2 regions of the Pseudomonas bijieensis genome follow, and region 1 is predicted to be linked to the other one. Evidence: predicted binding sites of a transcription regulator. Region 1 holds the regulator's gene; the other holds the start of a gene.
The links. Region 1 encodes FliA, which starts transcription of late flagellar genes. Its sites were predicted from a motif close to CTAAAGTTTNNNNNNNNNNNGCCGNTAA; they were not measured.
Positions count from the first base shown of each region.

Region 2: a site for FliA is predicted at 3,077-3,104, ahead of GN234_RS25100 (flagellar protein MotY). Genes of this name have one in related genera too.

Region 1 covers NZ_CP048810.1:2,373,737-2,387,165, reverse strand. Annotated here, with positions in the region: gene flhA (flagellar biosynthesis protein FlhA) at 1-933, shown strand, start outside; gene flhF (flagellar biosynthesis protein FlhF) at 945-2,294, shown strand; gene fleN (flagellar synthesis regulator FleN) at 2,411-3,241, shown strand; gene fliA (RNA polymerase sigma factor FliA) at 3,238-3,984, shown strand; gene GN234_RS10280 (chemotaxis response regulator CheY) at 4,152-4,523, shown strand; gene GN234_RS10275 (protein phosphatase CheZ) at 4,542-5,327, shown strand; gene GN234_RS10270 (chemotaxis protein CheA) at 5,358-7,613, shown strand; gene GN234_RS10265 (protein-glutamate methylesterase/protein-glutamine glutaminase) at 7,662-8,792, shown strand; gene GN234_RS10260 (flagellar motor protein) at 8,792-9,532, shown strand; gene motD (flagellar motor protein MotD) at 9,548-10,432, shown strand; gene GN234_RS10250 (ParA family protein) at 10,482-11,273, shown strand; gene GN234_RS10245 (CheW domain-containing protein) at 11,370-12,242, shown strand; gene GN234_RS10240 (chemotaxis protein CheW) at 12,315-12,800, shown strand; gene GN234_RS10235 (DUF2802 domain-containing protein) at 12,801-13,196, shown strand; gene GN234_RS10230 (IS110 family RNA-guided transposase) at 13,294-13,429, shown strand, end outside.
Region 2 covers NZ_CP048810.1:5,680,435-5,686,465, reverse strand. Annotated here, with positions in the region: partial or broken gene GN234_RS30455 (hypothetical protein) at 80-328, shown strand; gene GN234_RS25105 (argininosuccinate synthase) at 657-1,874, opposite strand; gene GN234_RS25100 (flagellar protein MotY) at 2,003-2,980, opposite strand; gene pyrC (dihydroorotase) at 3,172-4,218, shown strand; gene rnt (ribonuclease T) at 4,215-4,892, shown strand; partial or broken gene GN234_RS25085 (peroxiredoxin C) at 5,092-5,695, opposite strand; gene GN234_RS25080 (bacterioferritin-associated ferredoxin) at 6,010-6,031, shown strand, end outside.

The sequences.
Region 1 (13,429 bases):
CGCAAGAAGCTCTCCCAGGACCTGGGCTTCCTGATGCCCACCGTGCATATCCGCGACAACCTCGACCTGGCGCCGAGCGCTTATCGCCTGACCTTGATGGGGGTGATCCTGGCCGAAGCCGAGATCTACCCCGACCGCGAACTGGCGATCAACCCCGGACAGGTCTACGGCAGCCTCAACGGCATCACCGCCAAGGATCCGGCTTTCGGCCTGGAAGCGGTGTGGATCGAAATCAGCCAGCGGGCCCAGGCCCAGTCTCTCGGCTATACCGTCGTAGACGCCAGTACGGTGGTGGCGACCCACTTGAATCAGATTCTGTACAAGCACTCCAGCGAGCTGATCGGCCACGAAGAAGTCCAGCAGCTCCTGCAAGTACTGGCAAAAGGCTCGCCGAAGCTGGCCGAAGAGCTGGTGCCGGGTGTGGTTTCGTTGTCGCAGTTGCTCAAGGTGCTGCAGGCGCTGTTGGCCGAACAAGTGCCTGTGCGCGACATACGCAGTATTGCCGAAGCTATCGCCAACAACGCTTCCAAGAGTCAAGATACCGCCGCCTTGGTGGCAGCTGTTCGGGTCGGCGTGTCCCGCGCAATCGTCCAAAGCATTGTAGGCACTGAGTCCGAGCTGCCTGTGATCACTCTGGAACCAAGGTTGGAACAGATATTGCTCAATAGTCTGCAGAAGGCAGGGCAAGGCTCGGAAGAGGGTGTCCTGCTGGAGCCAAGTATGGCCGAGAAGCTGCAGCGTTCGCTGATCGAAGCAGCCCAGCGGCAAGAGATGCAAGGCCAGCCGGTGATCCTGCTGGTGGCCGGTCCGATTCGCGCGATGCTCTCGCGATTCGGGCGCCTCGCGGTCCCGGGGCTGCATGTGCTGGCGTACCAGGAAATACCGGACAACAAGCAAGTGACCATCGTTGCGACAGTAGGGCCCAACGGCTGAGGTAGTGGTTTATGCAAGTGAAGCGTTTTTTCGCCGCCGACATGCGTCAGGCCATGAAACTGGTTCGTGACGAGCTGGGCGCTGAAGCAGCCATCATTGGCAACCGTCGTATCGCCGGCGGTGTCGAGCTGACGGCGGCCCTGGATTACAAACTGTCTGCGCTGGCCCCGCGGGTTCCGAACATGGAACTCGAAGATGAGCTGCGCAAGACCCAATCGCGCATCGCCAGCGCCCAGGCCGAACTGAGCCTGCGTAGCAGCGAAGGCGAGGGTGCCGCGGGCACCAATCGTCAATTGTTCGCCGGTCAGCCACTGACCGCCGGCTTGCCGTTGACCGCTGCCGAGCCGCTGATCGAGCAGGCCCAGGCCGAACCGCGTCGTCCAGAGCCGGCACCCGCCGCGCCTGCCCGTGGGGTCGATCCGCGCGCCCTGGACTCGATGCGCTTCGAGCTCAACAGCCTGCGCGAGCTGATGGAAGTCCAGCTCGGCTCCCTGGCCTGGAACCAGTTGCAAGGCAGCCGTCCGGCCCAGGCCAACCTGTGGCGTCGCCTGCAACGCATCGGCCTGTCCGGTCCGTTGTCCCGGGACCTGCTGGCATTGATCAATGGTATCGAAGAACCTCGCCAGGCCTGGCGCATGTTGCTGGCGCACCTGGCGCGGATGATTGCCACGCCGGAAGTCGAGCCGCTGGAAGAGGGCGGGGTGATTGCCATGGTCGGTCCTGCCGGCATGGGCAAGACCACCACCCTGGCCAAGCTCGCCGCCCGCTACGTACTCAAGTACGGCGCCCAGAGCATCGCCCTGGTGAGCATGGACAGTTTCCGCATCGGTGCCCAGGAGCAACTCAAGACCCTGGGACGGATCCTCAACGTGTCGGTGACCCATGTGGATCCGGGCCAGTCCCTGGCCCAGGCATTGGAACCGTTGCTGCGCAAGCGCGTCGTACTGATCGATACCGCCGGCCTGCAAGCCAGCGATCCGGCCCTGCGCATGCAGCTCGAAAGCCTGGCCGGACGCGGCATCAAGTCAAAAAATTATCTCGTGTTGGCAACCACCAGCCAGAAACAGGTTCTAACCGCCGCATACCACAGCTACAAACGCTGCGGGCTGGCCGGCTGCATCCTGACTAAGCTGGACGAAACGGCAAGCCTGGGCGAGGTGTTGAGCCTGGCGATCGGTCATGAACTACCGGTGGCCTACCTGACCGACGGGCCGCGGATCCCGGATGATTTGCATCTGCCGCGCCGTCATCAACTGGTCAGCCGTGCCGTGAGTGTGCAAATGCAGGAAGAACCCAGCGAAGAAGCCATGGCTGATATGTTCGCTGATATCTACCACAGCCCGACCAAGCAGGTTGGCTGAGGTAATCATGAATATTTTTTGTACCTACATCGATGGTCTGCCATGCATTGTTCCGTATGCGAACGCGCAGCCAGTAATGTGGCCTCCGTCTAAGTAAGACAAGGTAAAGAACGAACATGGGCAGCATGCATCCCGTACAGGTGATCGCGGTGACCGGCGGCAAAGGTGGCGTCGGGAAGACTAACGTGTCAGTGAACTTGTCCCTGGCTCTGGCAGAGCTTGGCCGACGGGTCATGCTGCTGGACGCCGACCTGGGCCTGGCGAACGTCGACGTGCTCTTGGGGCTTACACCCAAACGCACCCTGGCGGACGTGATCGAAGGCCGTTGCGAATTGCGCGACGTGCTGTTGCAGGGGCCAGGCGGGATTCGCATCGTGCCGGCTGCCTCCGGCACCCAGAGCATGGTTCACCTGACCCCGGCCCAGCACGCCGGCCTGATCCAGGCTTTCAGCGACATCGGCGACAACCTCGATGTGCTGGTGATCGACACCGCGGCCGGTATCGGCGACTCGGTCGTCAGTTTCGTACGCGCGGCCCAGGAAGTGTTGCTGGTGGTCTGCGACGAACCGACGTCCATCACCGACGCCTATGCCTTGATCAAGCTGCTGAACCGCGACTATGGCATGAATCGCTTCCGCGTCCTGGCCAACATGGCCCAGAGCCCGCAGGAGGGCCGCAACCTGTTCGCCAAGTTGACAAAGGTCACGGATCGCTTCCTGGACGTCGCCCTACAATACGTCGGCGCCGTGCCCTACGACGAAAGCGTACGCAAGGCCGTCCAGAAGCAACGTGCCGTTTATGAAGCCTTTCCACGTTCCAAATGCGCGCTGGCGTTCAAGGCGATCGCCCAGAAGGTCGATACCTGGCCGTTGCCGGCCAACCCGCGCGGGCATCTGGAATTTTTCGTCGAGCGTCTTGTGCAACAAACAGCAGGGCCCGTGCTATGACAGCCAGCGGTTACAACCATCTCTACAAAAAATCGGCACGGGACGCCCAGTACGAATTGATCGAGCGTTACGCGCCACTGGTCAAGCGTATCGCCTACCACTTGCTGGCGCGGTTGCCGGCCAGTGTCCAGGTCGAAGACTTGATCCAGGCGGGCATGATCGGCCTGCTCGAAGTGTCGAACAAATACGACGCGAGCAAGGGCGCCAGTTTCGAGACGTATGCCGGTATTCGCATTCGCGGGGCCATGCTCGATGAAGTCCGCAAGGGCGATTGGGCGCCACGCTCGGTGCACCGCAATACCCGCATGGTCAGCGATGCAATTCGGGCAATTGAAGCTAAAACCGGGCGTGACGCTAAAGATCACGAGGTTGCGGCCGAACTCCAGTTGAGTCTCGATGATTATTACGGGATTTTGAACGATACCTTGGGCAGCCGCCTGTTCAGTTTCGACGACCTGTTGCAGGACGGTGGTGAACACGAGGGACTGCACGAGGATGGCGCGAGTGCTCACATGGAGCCATCGCGTGACCTGGAAGATGAACGTTTCCAGAGCGCGCTGGCGGATGCGATTGCCAATTTGCCGGAGCGTGAGCGACTGGTCTTGGCGCTGTACTACGACGAAGAGCTGAACCTCAAGGAAATCGGTGAGGTCCTGGGGGTCAGCGAATCGCGGGTCAGCCAGTTACACAGCCAGTGCGCGGCCCGTTTGCGGGGGCGTTTGGGGGAGTGGCGAGCGCGTTGACAGGCAGTGTGGGGACACTGCGAACGAGGCTGGCCTGGCAAGTACTGCGCCAGTCTCCATCCGTTGTGCTCCAGACCGTTGTCGAGTGTTGTGCCGGATTGATTGAAATGGCGCGTCCAGGTGCTGGGCGCGTTTAAGACTGCTTGGAGGTCGAATTGGACAAGAACATGAAAATCCTCATCGTTGATGACTTCTCAACGATGCGGCGGATCATAAAAAACCTGTTGCGTGACCTTGGGTTCACCAACACGGCCGAGGCAGATGACGGGACCACTGCGCTCCCGATGTTGCACAGTGGCAACTTCGATTTTCTGGTCACCGACTGGAACATGCCGGGCATGACCGGTATCGACCTGCTGCGTCAGGTGCGTGCCGACGAAAAACTCAAGCATCTTCCGGTGCTGATGGTCACTGCCGAAGCCAAGCGCGAGCAGATCATCGAAGCGGCCCAGGCCGGTGTCAACGGCTATGTGGTCAAACCCTTCACGGCCCAGGCGTTGAAAGAGAAGATCGAAAAAATCTTCGAACGCATCGGTTAACGGCGCCACGGGGGAGCTATGGACAACGAATCTTCAATGGGCGATTTCGAATCGACCCTGAAAAAACATGCCCGCGAACTGGTCGACAGCCTTGAAAAAGGTCGCTTTGGCGATGCGGTTCAAATGATCCATGAGCTCAACCAGACCCGTGACCGCGGTCTGTATCAGGAAGTGGGCAAGCTCACGCGTGAACTGCACAGCGCGATTGTCAATTTCCAGATCGACCCGCATATGCCGCAGGCCGAGGAAGTCTCGCAGATCACCGACGCCACCGAGCGTCTGGGGTATGTGGTCAAGCTGACCGAGGCCGCGGCCAACCGCACCATGGACCTGGTGGAAAGCGCAACGCCGCTGGTCAATGGCCTGAGCGAAGAAGCCCAGGCCTTGAGCACCGACTGGGGTCGGTTCATGCGTCGAGAAGTCGGCGCTGAAGAGTTTCGGGAACTGGCCCGTCGGGTCGACGGTTTCCTGACGCGCAGCAGCACCGAGAACCGCGCCGTAGCAAGCAACCTCAACGACATTCTGCTGGCCCAGGACTATCAGGACCTGACCGGCCAAGTGATCAAGCGTGTGACCCAACTGGTCACCGAAGTGGAAAGCAACCTGCTCAAACTGGTGTTGATGGCCAGCCAGGTCGACCGCTTTGCAGGTATCGAACACGACCGTGAAGCGATGCTTGCTGAAAAAGATCCACAAAAACATCTCTCTCAGGGTGAAGGTCCGCAAATTCATGCCGATAAAAGAGAAGACGTTATGTCCGGTCAGGACGATGTGGACGATTTGCTGTCCAGCCTTGGATTCTGAGTTTTAGCCCTGTTTTAGGAGCAGCCATTAATGAGCTTCGGCGCCGATGAAGAGATCCTTCAGGATTTCCTGGTTGAGGCCGGCGAGATTCTAGAGCAACTGTCCGAACAGCTGGTCGAGCTGGAAAGCCGACCTGATGATGCGGATCTGCTCAATGCAATTTTTCGCGGTTTCCACACTGTAAAAGGAGGCGCCGGCTTCCTCCAGCTCAACGAGCTGGTGGAGTGCTGTCACATTGCCGAGAACGTGTTCGACATCCTGCGCAAGGGTGAGCGTCGCGTTGATTCGGAACTGATGGACGTGGTGCTTGAAGCGCTGGATGCGGTCAACAGTATGTTCAGCGAAGTGCGTGAGCGCTCGCCGATTACCCCTGCCACCCCCGAGCTGCTCGCCGCGCTGTCGCGCCTGGCCGAGCCGCAATCGGCTGACGAAGCGGCGCCGGTTGCCGAGGCAGTGGTCGAAGAACCGGTCGCCGAGGAATCGGGCGACATCACCGATAACGAATTCGAACAACTGCTGGACTCCCTCAACACCGTCAAGGCCCAGGCCGAGGCGCCGGCCGCTCCGGTTGCACCCGCTGCGCCGGCCGCCGATGGAGCTGCCAGCGATGAAATCACCGATGCCGAGTTCGAGTCGCTGCTCGACCAGCTCCATGGCAAGGGCCAGTTCGCACCTGATGCCGTCGTCCCGTCGGCGGCCCCGGCCGCCCCGAAAGCCGCGGGCGACAGCTCGGACATCACCGACGATGAATTCGAAGCATTGCTCGATCAGTTGCATGGCAAGGGCACCTTTGCCGTGGACGCACTGGATTCGGCCATCGCTTCGGCGCCGACACCGGCCAAGCCTGCTGCCGCTGCCGCGGGTAGCGACCTGATCAGCGACCACGAATTCGAATCACTGCTCGATGAGCTGCATGGCAAGGGCAAGTTCAGCGAAGTCGGTACCGCTTCTGCCGCGCCTGCCGCCGCCACTGCGGCAGCACCCGCGGCCAAGGCTGTGCCCAAACCCGCGGCCAAGGCACCGGAACCCAAGGCCGAGCCCGCCAAGCCCGCCGCTGCTGCCCCGGCACCCGCCCGCGCTCCAGCGGCTGCGCCAGCGGAAAAACCGGCCAGCGAAGCCGAAACCACCGTTCGGGTCGATACCGCACGCCTGGACGAGATCATGAACATGGTCGGCGAGCTGGTGCTGGTGCGTAACCGTCTGGTGCGCCTGGGCCTCAACAGCCAGGACGAAGCCATGTCCAAGGCCGTGTCGAACCTCGACGTGGTCACGGCGGACCTGCAGACCGCGGTCATGAAGACCCGCATGCAGCCGATCAAGAAAGTCTTCGGGCGCTTCCCGCGCCTGGTTCGTGACTTGGCTCGCCAGCTCAAGAAAGAAATCAACCTGGAACTGGTGGGTGAAGAGACCGATCTCGACAAGAACCTTGTCGAGGCCCTGGCCGACCCGTTGGTCCACTTGGTGCGCAACGCGGTCGACCACGGTATCGAGTCGCCGGAAGAGCGCGAAGCTTCAGGCAAGGTCCGCAGCGGCAGGGTGATCCTGGCTGCCGAGCAGGAGGGCGACCACATCCTGCTGTCGATCTCCGACGATGGCAAAGGCATGGACCCGAACGTATTGCGTTCCATCGCGGTGAAACGCGGTGTGATGGACAAGGATGCCGCCGACCGCCTGAGCGACACTGAGTGCTACAACCTGATCTTTGCCCCGGGCTTCTCGACCAAGACCGAGATTTCCGACGTGTCGGGCCGTGGCGTGGGCATGGACGTGGTGAAAACCAAGATTTCCCAGCTCAACGGTTCGATCAATATCTACTCGACCAAGGGTCAGGGCTCGAAGATTGTCATCAAGGTTCCGTTGACCCTGGCGATCATGCCAACCCTGATGGTGATGCTGGGCAACCAGGCGTTTGCCTTCCCGCTGGTCAACGTCAACGAGATCTTCCACCTCGACCTGTCGCGCACCAACGTGGTGGACGGCCAGGAAGTGGTGATCGTACGGGACAAGGCACTGCCACTGTTCTACCTCAAGCGCTGGCTGGTCAGCTCCGCGGCCCATGTGGAGCAGGGCGAAGGCCATGTGGTGATCCTTTCGGTGGGCACCCAGCGGATCGGCTTCGTCGTCGACCAGTTGGTGGGCCAGGAAGAAGTGGTCATCAAGCCGTTGGGCAAGATGCTCCAGGGCACCCCGGGCATGTCCGGCGCCACCATCACCGGCGACGGCCGCATCGCGTTGATTCTCGATGTGCCAAGCATGCTCAAGCGTTACGCCGCACGGCGTATTTGATTCTGGAGGGGCGGGGCCCAGGGCCGCGCCTCGTCTAACGGAGTGTTTATGGTAGTTAAAGTCCTGGTGGTGGACGATTCGGGGTTTTTCCGCCGCCGCGTCTCGGAAATTCTTTCGGCGGACACGAGCATTCAGGTCGTCGGTACCGCGACCAACGGCAAAGAGGCGATCGATCAGGCCCTGGCACTCAAGCCGGACGTGATTACCATGGACTACGAGATGCCGATGATGGATGGCATCACGGCCGTGCGGCATATCATGCAGCGCTGCCCGACTCCGGTATTGATGTTCTCGTCCCTGACTCATGAAGGCGCCCGGGTAACCCTCGATGCGCTGGATGCCGGGGCGGTGGATTTCCTGCCGAAAAATTTCGAAGACATTTCGCGCAACCCCGACAAGGTCCGGCAGTTGCTGTGCGAAAAGGTCCACAGTATTTCCCGCAGCAACCGGCGTGTCAGTGCCTACAGCGTACCCGCGCCAGCCCCTGTCGTGGCGCCAAGCCCGGCGCCGACGTCGTCGGGCAGCTTCAATCCAGCCCCGGTACGCAGCGCTCCGGCACCGACTCCTGCCCGTCCGGCGCCCGCCGCCACTGCGTCGTCGCCGGCCCCCAAGCGTAAAGCCTACAAGCTGGTCGCCATCGGCACGTCCACGGGTGGTCCGGTGGCGCTGCAACGGGTCCTGACCCAGTTGCCGGCCAATTTCCCGGCCCCCATCGTGTTGATCCAGCACATGCCGGCGGCGTTCACCAAGGCTTTTGCCGAACGCCTGGACAAGCTGTGCAACATCAGCGTCAAGGAAGCCGAGGATGGCGACATCCTGCGTCCCGGCCTGGCGTTGTTGGCGCCAGGTGGCAAGCAGATGATGATCGACGGCCGTGGCGCGGTGAAAATCCTGCCGGGCGACGAGCGCCTGAACTACAAGCCTTGCGTGGACATTACCTTCGGTTCCGCGGCCAAGTCCTACGGTGACAAAGTTCTGGCGGTGGTGCTCACCGGCATGGGCGCCGACGGTCGTGAAGGTGCGCGCCTGCTCAAGCAGGGCGGCAGTGCGATCTGGGCCCAGGACGAAGCCAGCTGCGTGATCTACGGCATGCCGATGGCCATCGTAAAAGCTGATCTTGCCGACGCAGTGTACGGGTTGGACGACATCGGTAGACACCTGGTCGAGGCCTGCCTGTAATGGATGTGCTTAGCCTGATCGGCATCATCATGGCGTTCGTCGCCATCATTGGCGGCAATTATCTGGAAGGCGGTCACCTGGGGGCGCTGGCCAACGGCCCGGCGGCATTGATCGTGCTCGGTGGCACCATTGGCGCTGCGTTGTTGCAGTCGCCCATGAGTGCTTTCAAGCGCGCCATGCAAGTGCTTATCTGGATCCTGTTCCCGCCGCGGGTCGACCTGGCCGGCGGTATCGACCGGGTAGTGAACTGGAGCCTGACCGCTCGCAAGGAAGGCTTGCTGGGGCTGGAAGGGGTGGCCGATGCCGAACCCGACAGCTATTCGCGCAAAGGCCTGCAATTGCTGGTGGACGGTGCCGAGCCGGAAGCCATCCGCAGCATCCTGGAAGTGGACTTCTACACCCAGGAAAGCCGCGATATCGAGGCGGCCAAGGTATTCGAGAGCATGGGCGGCTACGCGCCGACCATTGGTATTATCGGTGCGGTGATGGGGCTGATCCATGTAATGGGCAACCTGGCCGATCCGTCGCAGCTGGGCAGCGGCATTGCCGTGGCGTTCGTCGCCACGATCTACGGTGTGGCGAGTGCCAACCTGGTGCTGTTGCCCATCGCGGCCAAGCTCAAGTCCATCGCGTTACGCCAGTCGCGCTATCGCGAAATGCTGCTGGAAGGGATCCTGTCGATCGCCGAAGGTGAAAACCCACGTTCCATTGAATTGAAGCTGCAAGGCTTCATGGACTGATGGGGAGCATGGACCATGGCACGTCGCAGGCATCGTGAAGAACACGTCAACCATGAACGCTGGCTGGTTTCCTATGCCGATTTCATTACGTTGCTGTTCGCCTTTTTCGTGGTCATGTATTCGATTTCGTCGGTCAACGAAGGCAAGTACAAAGTCATTTCCGAGGCGTTGATCGGCGTTTTTACCGACTCCGACCGCGCCCTCAAGCCCATCCCTATCGGCGACGAGCGGCCCAAGAGCAGCACCCCGGCCAAACCTTTGATCAAGGACAGCGAACAGGTCGATGCCGGTATCGCCGGTGGCAGCGACCCGTTGAAAAGCATCGCCGACGACATCAGCGCCGCGTTCGGTGACTTGATCAGCTCCAACCAGATGACCGTACGCGGCAACGAGTTGTGGGTCGAGATCGAGCTCAATTCCAGCCTGTTGTTCGGCAGCGGCGACGCGATGCCCAGCGACATGGCCTTCAACATCATCGACAAGGTGGCGGCGATCCTGAGGCCCTTTGACAATCCGATCCATGTCGAAGGCTTTACCGACGACCAGCCGATCCGTACTGCGCAGTACCCGACCAACTGGGAACTGTCCTCGGCCCGTTCGGCGAGCATCGTGCGCATGCTGGCGATGCAGGGTGTGAACCCTGGGCGCCTGGCATCGGTGGGCTACGGCGAGTTCCAGCCGGTCGCCAACAACGCCACTGCCGAGGGGCGTGCGCGCAACCGGCGGGTGGTGCTGGTGGTGTCGCGTAACCTCGATGTGCGTCGTAGCCTGACCGGTACCGGTACGGCCAATGCAACCCCGGATGCGGCATTGAAGCGGGCTGGCACACAAACTGCACCGGCTCCGGTCAAGCCGCCGGGAAGACAGAGTGCCGTCAATTCTCCGTCACCCGCTTTATAACCGAGCTATTTCTCGGTCGAGCCTGTTTCGGCCGGGAGGAACGATCCGAATGAGAGTCTGGGCAGTCGCCAATCAAAAAGGTGGTGTGGGCAAGACCACATCTTCCATCGCTTTAGCCGGGTTGCTGGCCGAGGCGGGCAAGCGCGTGGTCATCGTCGACCTGGACCCCCATGGCTCGATGACCAGCTATTTCGGCTACGATCCCGACAGCCTGGAGCACAGCAACTACGACCTGTTCCTGCACAAGGGCGTTGTGCCCGAGGGCCTGCCGGGGCAGTTGCTGTTGTCCACCAGCGACGAGCGAATTTCCCTGTTGCCCTCGAGCACCGCCTTGGCCACCCTGGAGCGACAGTCGCCCGGGCAGAGCGGCCTGGGCCTGGTGATCGCCAAGAGTCTGGCGCAGCTGTGGCAGGATTTCGATTACGCGATTATCGACAGCCCGCCGTTGCTGGGTTTGCTGATGGTCAATGCCTTGGCTGCCAGCCAGCAACTGGTGATCCCGGTACAGACCGAGCACTTGGCGGTCAAAGGCCTGGAGCGCATGGTCAATACCCTGGCGATGGTCAACCGCTCGCGCAAGCAGACGCTGGCTTTCAACATCGTGCCGACCTTGTTCGATCGTCGCACCCAGGCGTCCCTGGGTACCCTGCGTGTGTTGCGGGACATGTACCCGGATGACATCTGGCAAGGCTATATCCCCGTCGATACCCGCCTGCGCGACGCCAGTCGTGCCGGAGTGACCCCTTCGCAGTTCGATGGCAAGAGCCGTGGCGTGTTGGCCTACCGGGCGCTGCTCAAGCACCTGCTGGCCCAGCAGCTTGTTCCGCAGCAGGTGGCTTAACGTGACGAGGCTTTCCACTGGCACTGTGTTCGCTTGCGAACGCTCAAGTCCTACCGCATTCATGCCGATAACCTCTTCAAGTGGCGCACTGTTCCCATGAGCCGCCCGATTAAGACAACCTCGCGTCCGCAAATGGCCCTGCAATCCTATCTGGATGGGCTGTTGCAGGAAGCGACCGAAGAATTGCCACCGCAGCCAAGCGTGATCGAGGCGTTGCCCGAGCACGTCGAAGCCAAGGGTGTGCTGGACGAATTTCAAGCGGCCGTGCTCGAAGAGCAGGCCCGTGACGCACAGAAATCAGTAATGGCGGCAGCGGTCGAGGCACCGTTTATCAAGCCTCAGGTGGCGGTAATGGATGCGCCTGCGCCGATCCTGGCGCCGGTCTCCACCGTTGCCCCGCTGTTGCAGGGCCTGGTGACGCCGGTAGTGGAAGTCCACTTGCCGCCGAGCAATCCGCCGCCACCGGTGCCGGGCGACGACCGTCCGGCCTGGGCTGCCGAGCCGTTCGAGTGTTTGTTGTTCGATGTGGCCGGGTTGACCCTGGCGGTACCGCTGGTATGCCTGGGATCGATTTATTCCCTGGCCGGGCAGGAATTGACGCCGTTGTTCGGCCAGCCGGAATGGTTCCTCGGGATCCTGCCGAGCCAGGCCGGCAACCTGAAGGTGCTGGATACCGCGCGCTGGGTCATGCCGGACCGTTATCGCGATGACTTTCGCCAGGGCCTGCAATACGTGATTTCGGTGCAGGGGTACGAGTGGGGGTTGGCGGTGCATCAGGTCAGCCGTTCGCTGCGCCTGGACCCGAACGAGATCAAGTGGCGCAGCCATCGAGGGCAACGGCCATGGCTGGCCGGTACGGTGATCGAACACATGTGCGCCTTGCTGGACGTTTCCGAACTGGCGGAACTGATCGCCAGCGGCGGGGCAAAACACCTGGGCGGCAGCAAGCCGGTCCGGAAACCGAAATAAGACAACCGGTGGCGCGCAGCGTCGCCGGACAGAATACACGCCGCCACAGGCGGTTTTTCGAGGGGTCAGGGTATGAATGATAAGGCGTCGTCTCAAAAGGGTTCTGAAGATCCGATTCTGCAATGGGTGACCTTCAAGCTCGATAACGAAACCTACGGCATCAACGTGATGCGCGTTCAGGAAGTGCTGCGCTATACCGAGATCGCCCCGGTACCGGGTGCACCGAGCTACGTGCTGGGGATCATCAACCTGCGTGGCAATGTGGTCACGGTGATCGATACTCGCCAGCGCTTCGGCCTGATGAATGCCGAGATCAGCGACAACACCCGGATCGTCATCATCGAAGCCGACAAGCAAGTGGTTGGCATCATGGTCGACAGCGTCGCCGAAGTGGTTTACCTGCGCCAGTCGGAAATAGAGACTGCGCCGAACGTGGGTAACGAAGAGTCGGCCAAGTTCATCCAGGGCGTGTGCAACAAGAACAACGAGTTGCTGATCCTGGTTGAGCTGGACAAGATGATGAGCGAAGAAGAGTGGTCGGAACTGGAGAGTATCTGATTGATTCTTGAGGTAGCAGTCATTGTCCTGTTCCTTTTCTGGGCAGGCACGCTGGCGATGTTCCTGGCGTACATACGCGGCCAGCGGCAGATCGCCGCTCAACAGGCCCAGGGCGATGCGCTGCGCGACCAGCGCATCAAGGACCTGGCCAAGCGCGTCGATGATTACCAGAACGGCACCGTGCGCATGGGCGAAGCGCTCCATGAGCTGCGTGCCGTGGTCGCGCCGTTGCCGGATAAACTTGCCCAGCTGGAACAGCGCGACCCCTCCAGCCTGTCCTTCGCCCAGGCCGCCCGCCTGGTGGGCATGGGCGCCAGCGTCGATGAACTGACCCAAGCCTGCGGCCTGACCCAGGCCGAGGCGGAGTTGATGAGCAAGCTGCACCGGGGCGGCTGATCGCTTTACCTCGATCCAACTAATGAAATGGCTACCCCCACCGCCCCCTGCGATCGCCCACTAAGCTTTCGCAGGGGGCTCATCGGAGACTGTTGCCATGAACAAAGTAGCTATTGCCGCCATCGATTTGGGAAAACACTCCTTTCACCTGCATGCTCAAGATGATCGTGGTCATGAGCTTTATCGCAAAAAATTTACTCGAGTGACGCTCGCTCAACACCTGGCGAATCTCG
Region 2 (6,031 bases), 3.3 Mb from region 1:
GCCGCTGCGATTGCGCCTATATCTTAATAACCACTTTCCAGCCTATTCACCGAGCATAAATATTCCATGAGCATTAACCATGAACAAACCTTCGAAGACCATAACCAACCCTATGACCCTCATCGCCATATTCGCAACTTTGTCCGAAACTTCCGCGGCGATTTCCTTGCCATTCCTGGATGACCAGGATCGTGAGTATTACCTCTGGTTCCTGATCAGCTTCCCTTTTTATCTATTGCTGCTTTTTTTCATAACGCTCAACTTCAATTATCGCTCCCTGTATTCACCCTCGGATTTTCGCAAGAACAAGCACTTTTTAAAGACCATGGTTGACTCGCCCTGCCGGCACAAACGACTGCTACGTCGGGCGGATAAAATCAAAGAGCTGCTAAAACGCCTTCATCGACGCAGGCGCGAACCAGCCTCCCCTTGTCTCCTATGCGGCCAATCGGAACGCCTGAGCGAGACCTGTCGATCAAGACATTTGAAGCACACCCGCATCGTCGTATACGTCATCTACAGCAACGCAGACCCGGCAGCCCACGGACAGGATGAATGAACGATCAAGGGCCGCGCAGCAGCAAAGCCCGCACACGCAAAAAAGGGGCAAAAAAAACGGCCTGCTCATGGCAGGCCGCTTTTTCATCTCGCCAGGGTCAGAACAGCTTGCGACCCTTGTTCGCCGCGATGCGCATGCGCAGGGCGTTGAGCTTGATGAAGCCGGCCGCGTCGGCCTGGTTGTAGGCACCGCCGTCTTCTTCGAAGGTCGCGATGTTGGCATCGAACAGCGAGTCGTCGGACTTGCGCCCGGTCACGATCACGTTGCCCTTGTACAACTTCAGGCGCACGACACCGTTCACGTTGGTCTGGGAGGCGTCGATCATCTGTTGCAGCATCAGACGCTCAGGGCTCCACCAGTAGCCGGTGTAGATCAGGCTGGCATACTTGGGCATCAACTCGTCTTTGAGGTGAGCCACTTCGCGGTCCAGGGTGATCGATTCGATCGCCCGGTGGGCGCGCAGCATGATGGTGCCGCCGGGAGTTTCGTAGCAGCCACGGGACTTCATGCCCACATAGCGGTTCTCGACGATGTCCAGGCGACCGATGCCGTGTTCGCCACCGATGCGGTTCAGGGTCGCCAGCACGGTGGCCGGGCTCATCTCAACGCCGTCCAGTGCGACGATATCGCCGTTGCGATAGGTCAGCTCCAGGTACTGCGGGGTATCGGGGGCCTTCTCCGGGGAGACGGTCCAGCGCCACATGTCTTCTTCGTGCTCGGTCCAGGTGTCTTCCAGCACGCCGCCTTCATAGGAGATGTGCAGCAGGTTGGCGTCCATCGAGTACGGGGATTTCTTCTTGCCGTGGCGCTCGATCGGAATCGCGTGCTTCTCGGCGTAGTCCATCAGTTTTTCACGGGACAGCAAGTCCCACTCACGCCATGGGGCAATGACTTTAACGCCAGGCTTGAGGGCATAGGCACCCAGCTCGAAACGCACCTGGTCGTTGCCCTTGCCGGTGGCGCCATGGGAAATGGCGTCGGCGCCGGTTTCGTTGGCGATTTCGATCAGGCGCTTGGCGATCAACGGACGGGCGATGGAGGTACCCAGCAGGTACTCACCTTCGTAAACGGTATTGGCGCGGAACATCGGGAACACGAAGTCGCGGACGAACTCTTCGCGCAGGTCATCGATGTAGATCTCTTTGACGCCCATGGCCTGGGCCTTGGCGCGTGCAGGCTCGACTTCCTCGCCCTGTCCCAGGTCAGCGGTGAAGGTCACCACTTCGCAGTTATAAGTGTCCTGCAGCCACTTGAGGATCACCGAAGTGTCCAGGCCGCCGGAATACGCCAGAACGACCTTGTTTACGTCCGCCATGCCATCACTCCACGGGTTGTACGGAAAGCCGGGAAGTCTAACGTCCAGCGCGGATAATTTACAGAGGCGCGACAGCTTATGACGACGAAGCGACAGATTATGTCGAGAGCGCGACGGTCAAAATCGAATCAGGACGTGCGCGCAGTCGCCGGAGCGGGCGCCTTGGCTGGTGCGGCGACCGGCGCCGGAACCTTGGCGGGCGCCGCAGGAGCCGCCGGCTGCGCCGCCGGGGCCTGGGGGGCCGGTACTTCAGTCGGCGCCACACGCTCCAGGCGCACGACCACGCGACGATTCTTGGCGCGGTTGGCGGCGTTGGTATTGGGTACCAGGGGATAACGCTCGCCGTGGAAGCGCAGGGTAATCTGCGATTCCTGGAAGCCATTGGCCTTGAAGAAATCCTGAACTGCCAGGGCGCGGCGGCGCGACAGCTCACGGTTGGTCAGGCGATTGCCGCTGTTGTCGGAGTGGCCGTCAAGCTCTACATGATTAACGCTTGGATCAGCCTTGATGAAGTCGAGCATCACCTGCAACTGTGCCTTGGCATGGGCATCGAGTTCGACTTCTTCGCCGGGGAAGCCGATCTGGGTCTGCTTCACCTGCTCGAAATTCTTTGGCAACAGTTTCGCCACGCAACCTTGATAGTCATTGAAAGCCTTGCTGAAACGCACCGGCAGCAGGCGCACTTCCGAGACCCGTCCGTCCTCGGTGTTGCGGCGCACCACGGGGCTGCGACCTTCCATCAGGCCACTGATCAACCGGCCGGCCTGGACCTGGGAGCTGTTGAACAGCACATCGCCGCTGCCGATCCTGACCGAACCCAGGTTGATATCGCCTCGCCCCGGTTGCCACGGCGCGGCGGCCGCCAGCAAGGTTGCCGAACCGCCGCCAAGCATCGGGTTGTAGGTCTTGAGGCGGAACGTGGCCTGCTCGCCCGCCCGACGCACGAACTCGCCGCTGCCGAAATCGGTGATCGGCTGGCTCAGCCGGCACTCGAACTTGTCGCCTTCGACCGTCCACTCAATGCTCTCCAGACGGGTCTGGAAAGTGAGCGCCATGGCGGGAAGGCTGGCAAACACACTGAGCAAGGCTAGATAACGCTGGCGCACGGGAGGCTCCACTGACTTTTATACAAAGATCGACGCATGCCTGGGGCATGACGCCTGTCCGGGGCACTGCACGGATTCGTGGCACACCTGTAGGAGCTATCGGTAAGTTGCGGCAGAACTTGATAGCGGGTGCCTGAATCGGTCTTTTCCGGTAGCATTCCCCAGAGTTTGACCCGCCTGGAAGCCCCCCAATGTCTGACCGCCTGACCCTGCTGCGTCCCGACGACTGGCATATTCATCTTCGCGATGGTGCTGTGTTGACCCATACCGTCGCCGATGTCGCGCGCACCTTCGGGCGCGCAATCATCATGCCGAACCTGGTTCCGCCCGTGCGCAACGCCGCCGAGGCCGACGGCTATCGCCAGCGCATCCTCGACGCACGCCCGGCTGGCAGCCGCTTCGAACCGCTGATGGTGCTGTACCTCACCGACCGCACCCAGCCCGAAGAGATTCGCGACGCCAAGGCCAGCGGCTTCGTCCACGCCGCCAAGCTGTACCCTGCCGGCGCGACCACCAACTCCGATTCCGGCGTCACCAGCATCGACAAGATCTTCCCGGCGCTGGAGGCCATGGCCGAAGTCGGCATGCCGTTGTTGATCCACGGTGAAGTCACCCGGGGCGACGTCGACGTGTTCGACCGCGAGAAAATCTTCATCGACGAGCACATGCGCCGCGTCGTGGAGCGCTTCCCGACCCTCAAGGTGGTGTTCGAACACATCACCACCGGCGATGCCGTGCAGTTCGTCAACGAGGCTCCGGCCAACGTTGGCGCGACCATTACTGCCCATCACCTGCTGTACAACCGCAACCACATGCTGGTGGGCGGGATCCGGCCGCACTTCTATTGCCTGCCGATCCTCAAGCGCAATACCCACCAGGAAGCCTTGCTCGACGCCGCCACCAGCGGCAGCACCAAGTTTTTCCTCGGCACCGACTCGGCGCCCCACGCCCGTCACGCCAAGGAAGCGGCCTGCGGTTGCGCCGGCTGCTACACCGCCTATGCCGCCATCGAGATGTATGCCGAGGCGTTCGAACAGCGCAATGCGCTGGACAAACTCGAAGGCTTCGCCAGCCTGCATGGCCCGCGTTTCTATGGCCTGCCGGTGAACACCGACAGTATTACCCTGGTCCGCGACGAATGGACCGCCCCCGCCAGCCTGCCTTTCGGCGAGCTGACTGTCATCCCGCTGCGCGCCGGTGAAAAACTGCGCTGGCGCCTGCTGGAGGAAAACGCGTGAGTGAAGATCATTTCGACGACGAACTGGACGGCAATGGTGGTTCGGGCGGCGCCCGTCATCCCATGGCAGCCCGCTTCCGGGGTTATCTGCCGGTCGTCGTCGATGTAGAAACCGGCGGTTTCAACTCCGCCACCGACGCCTTGCTGGAAATCGCCGCGACCACCATTGGCATGGACGAAAAAGGCTTCGTGTTCCCTGACCACACCTATTTCTTCCGTGTCGAACCGTTCGAAGGCGCCAACATCGAAGCGGCGGCCCTGGAGTTTACCGGGATCAAGCTCGATCACCCGCTGCGCATGGCGGTCAGCGAAGAAACGGCCCTGACCGACATCTTCCGTGGCGTGCGCAAGGCGCTGAAGGCCAACGGTTGCAAGCGAGCGATCCTGGTCGGCCACAACAGCAGCTTCGACCTGGGCTTCCTCAACGCCGCTGTCGCGCGCCTGGACATGAAGCGCAACCCGTTCCACCCGTTCTCCAGCTTCGACACCGCGACCCTGGCTGGCCTGGCATACGGCCAGACCGTCCTGGCCAAGGCGTGCCAGGCGGCCGACATCGATTTCGATGGCCGCGAAGCCCACTCGGCCCGCTATGACACCGAGAAGACCGCCGAGCTGTTCTGCGGCATCGTCAACCGCTGGAAACAGATGGGTGGCTGGCAGGATTTCGACGACTGACATCGGCGCCAGATCCAAGCTTGTGGCTCTTGTGGCGAGGGGAGCTTGCTCCCGCTGGGCTGCGAAACGGCCCTTTTTTGCGATTGCTGCGCAATCGAGCGGGAGCAAGCTCCCTCGCCACGGGATCCGTGCTCCAACTAGAAACACCCATAAAAAAACCGGCCCTATCGAGGGCCGGTTTTTTTATGCCTGGGTGCGCTTACAGCTTGTCGCCGTTCTCGCTCAGGTAAGCAGCCACGCCTTCAGGCGATGCGTTCATGCCCTTGTCGCCTTTTTTTCCAGTTGGCCGGGCAGACTTCGCCGTGCTCTTCGTGGAATTGCAGCGCGTCGACCAGACGGATCAGCTCTTCCATGTTACGGCCCAGCGGCAGGTCGTTGATGATCTGCGAACGGACAACACCTTTGTCGTCAATCAGGAACGCGCCACGGAAAGCCACGCCACCTTCGGACTCAACGTCGTAGGCCTTGGCGATTTCGTGCTTCATGTCGGCAGCCATGGTGTATTTCACCTGGCCGATACCGCCATTGTTGATCGGGGTGTTGCGCCAGGCGTTGTGGGTGAAGTGCGAGTCGATCGAAACGGCAACCACTTCAACGTTGCGGGCCTTGAAGTCGTCCATGCGGTGATCCAGTGCGATCAGTTCGGACGGGCAGACGAAGGTGAAGTCCAGCGGATAGAAGAACACCAGGCCGTATTTGCCTTTGATGGCCGAGGACAGGGTGAAGCTGTCGACGATTTCGCCGTTGCCGAGCACGGCTGGAACGGTAAAGTCTGGGGCTTGTTTGCCTACGAGTACGCTCATTGGATATCTCCTGATGTAATAGCGTGAAAACAAGGTCCGGGCCAGCCTGCCACCCTCAGGCGACAGCCCTGTGACACGAACCCGCTTGCAAGGGCCGACCATCATACACCGCGAATTTGGGCTGTCTTCAACGGTTTTTCGGCGGTATTGAAAAATCGCTGTAGCATTTCATGACACGTCACTGGCCGGGGTACAAACCGTTCGTCAGCCAGGCGTCGCTCTGGCAAAAGGTTTTCAGAAACCACTTTGACAATCATTCTCGTTAACATTAAGATCCGTCTCAATTGAGTCACAACCAGCGACGGTTCTAACTTATGTATGTATGCCTCTGCACTG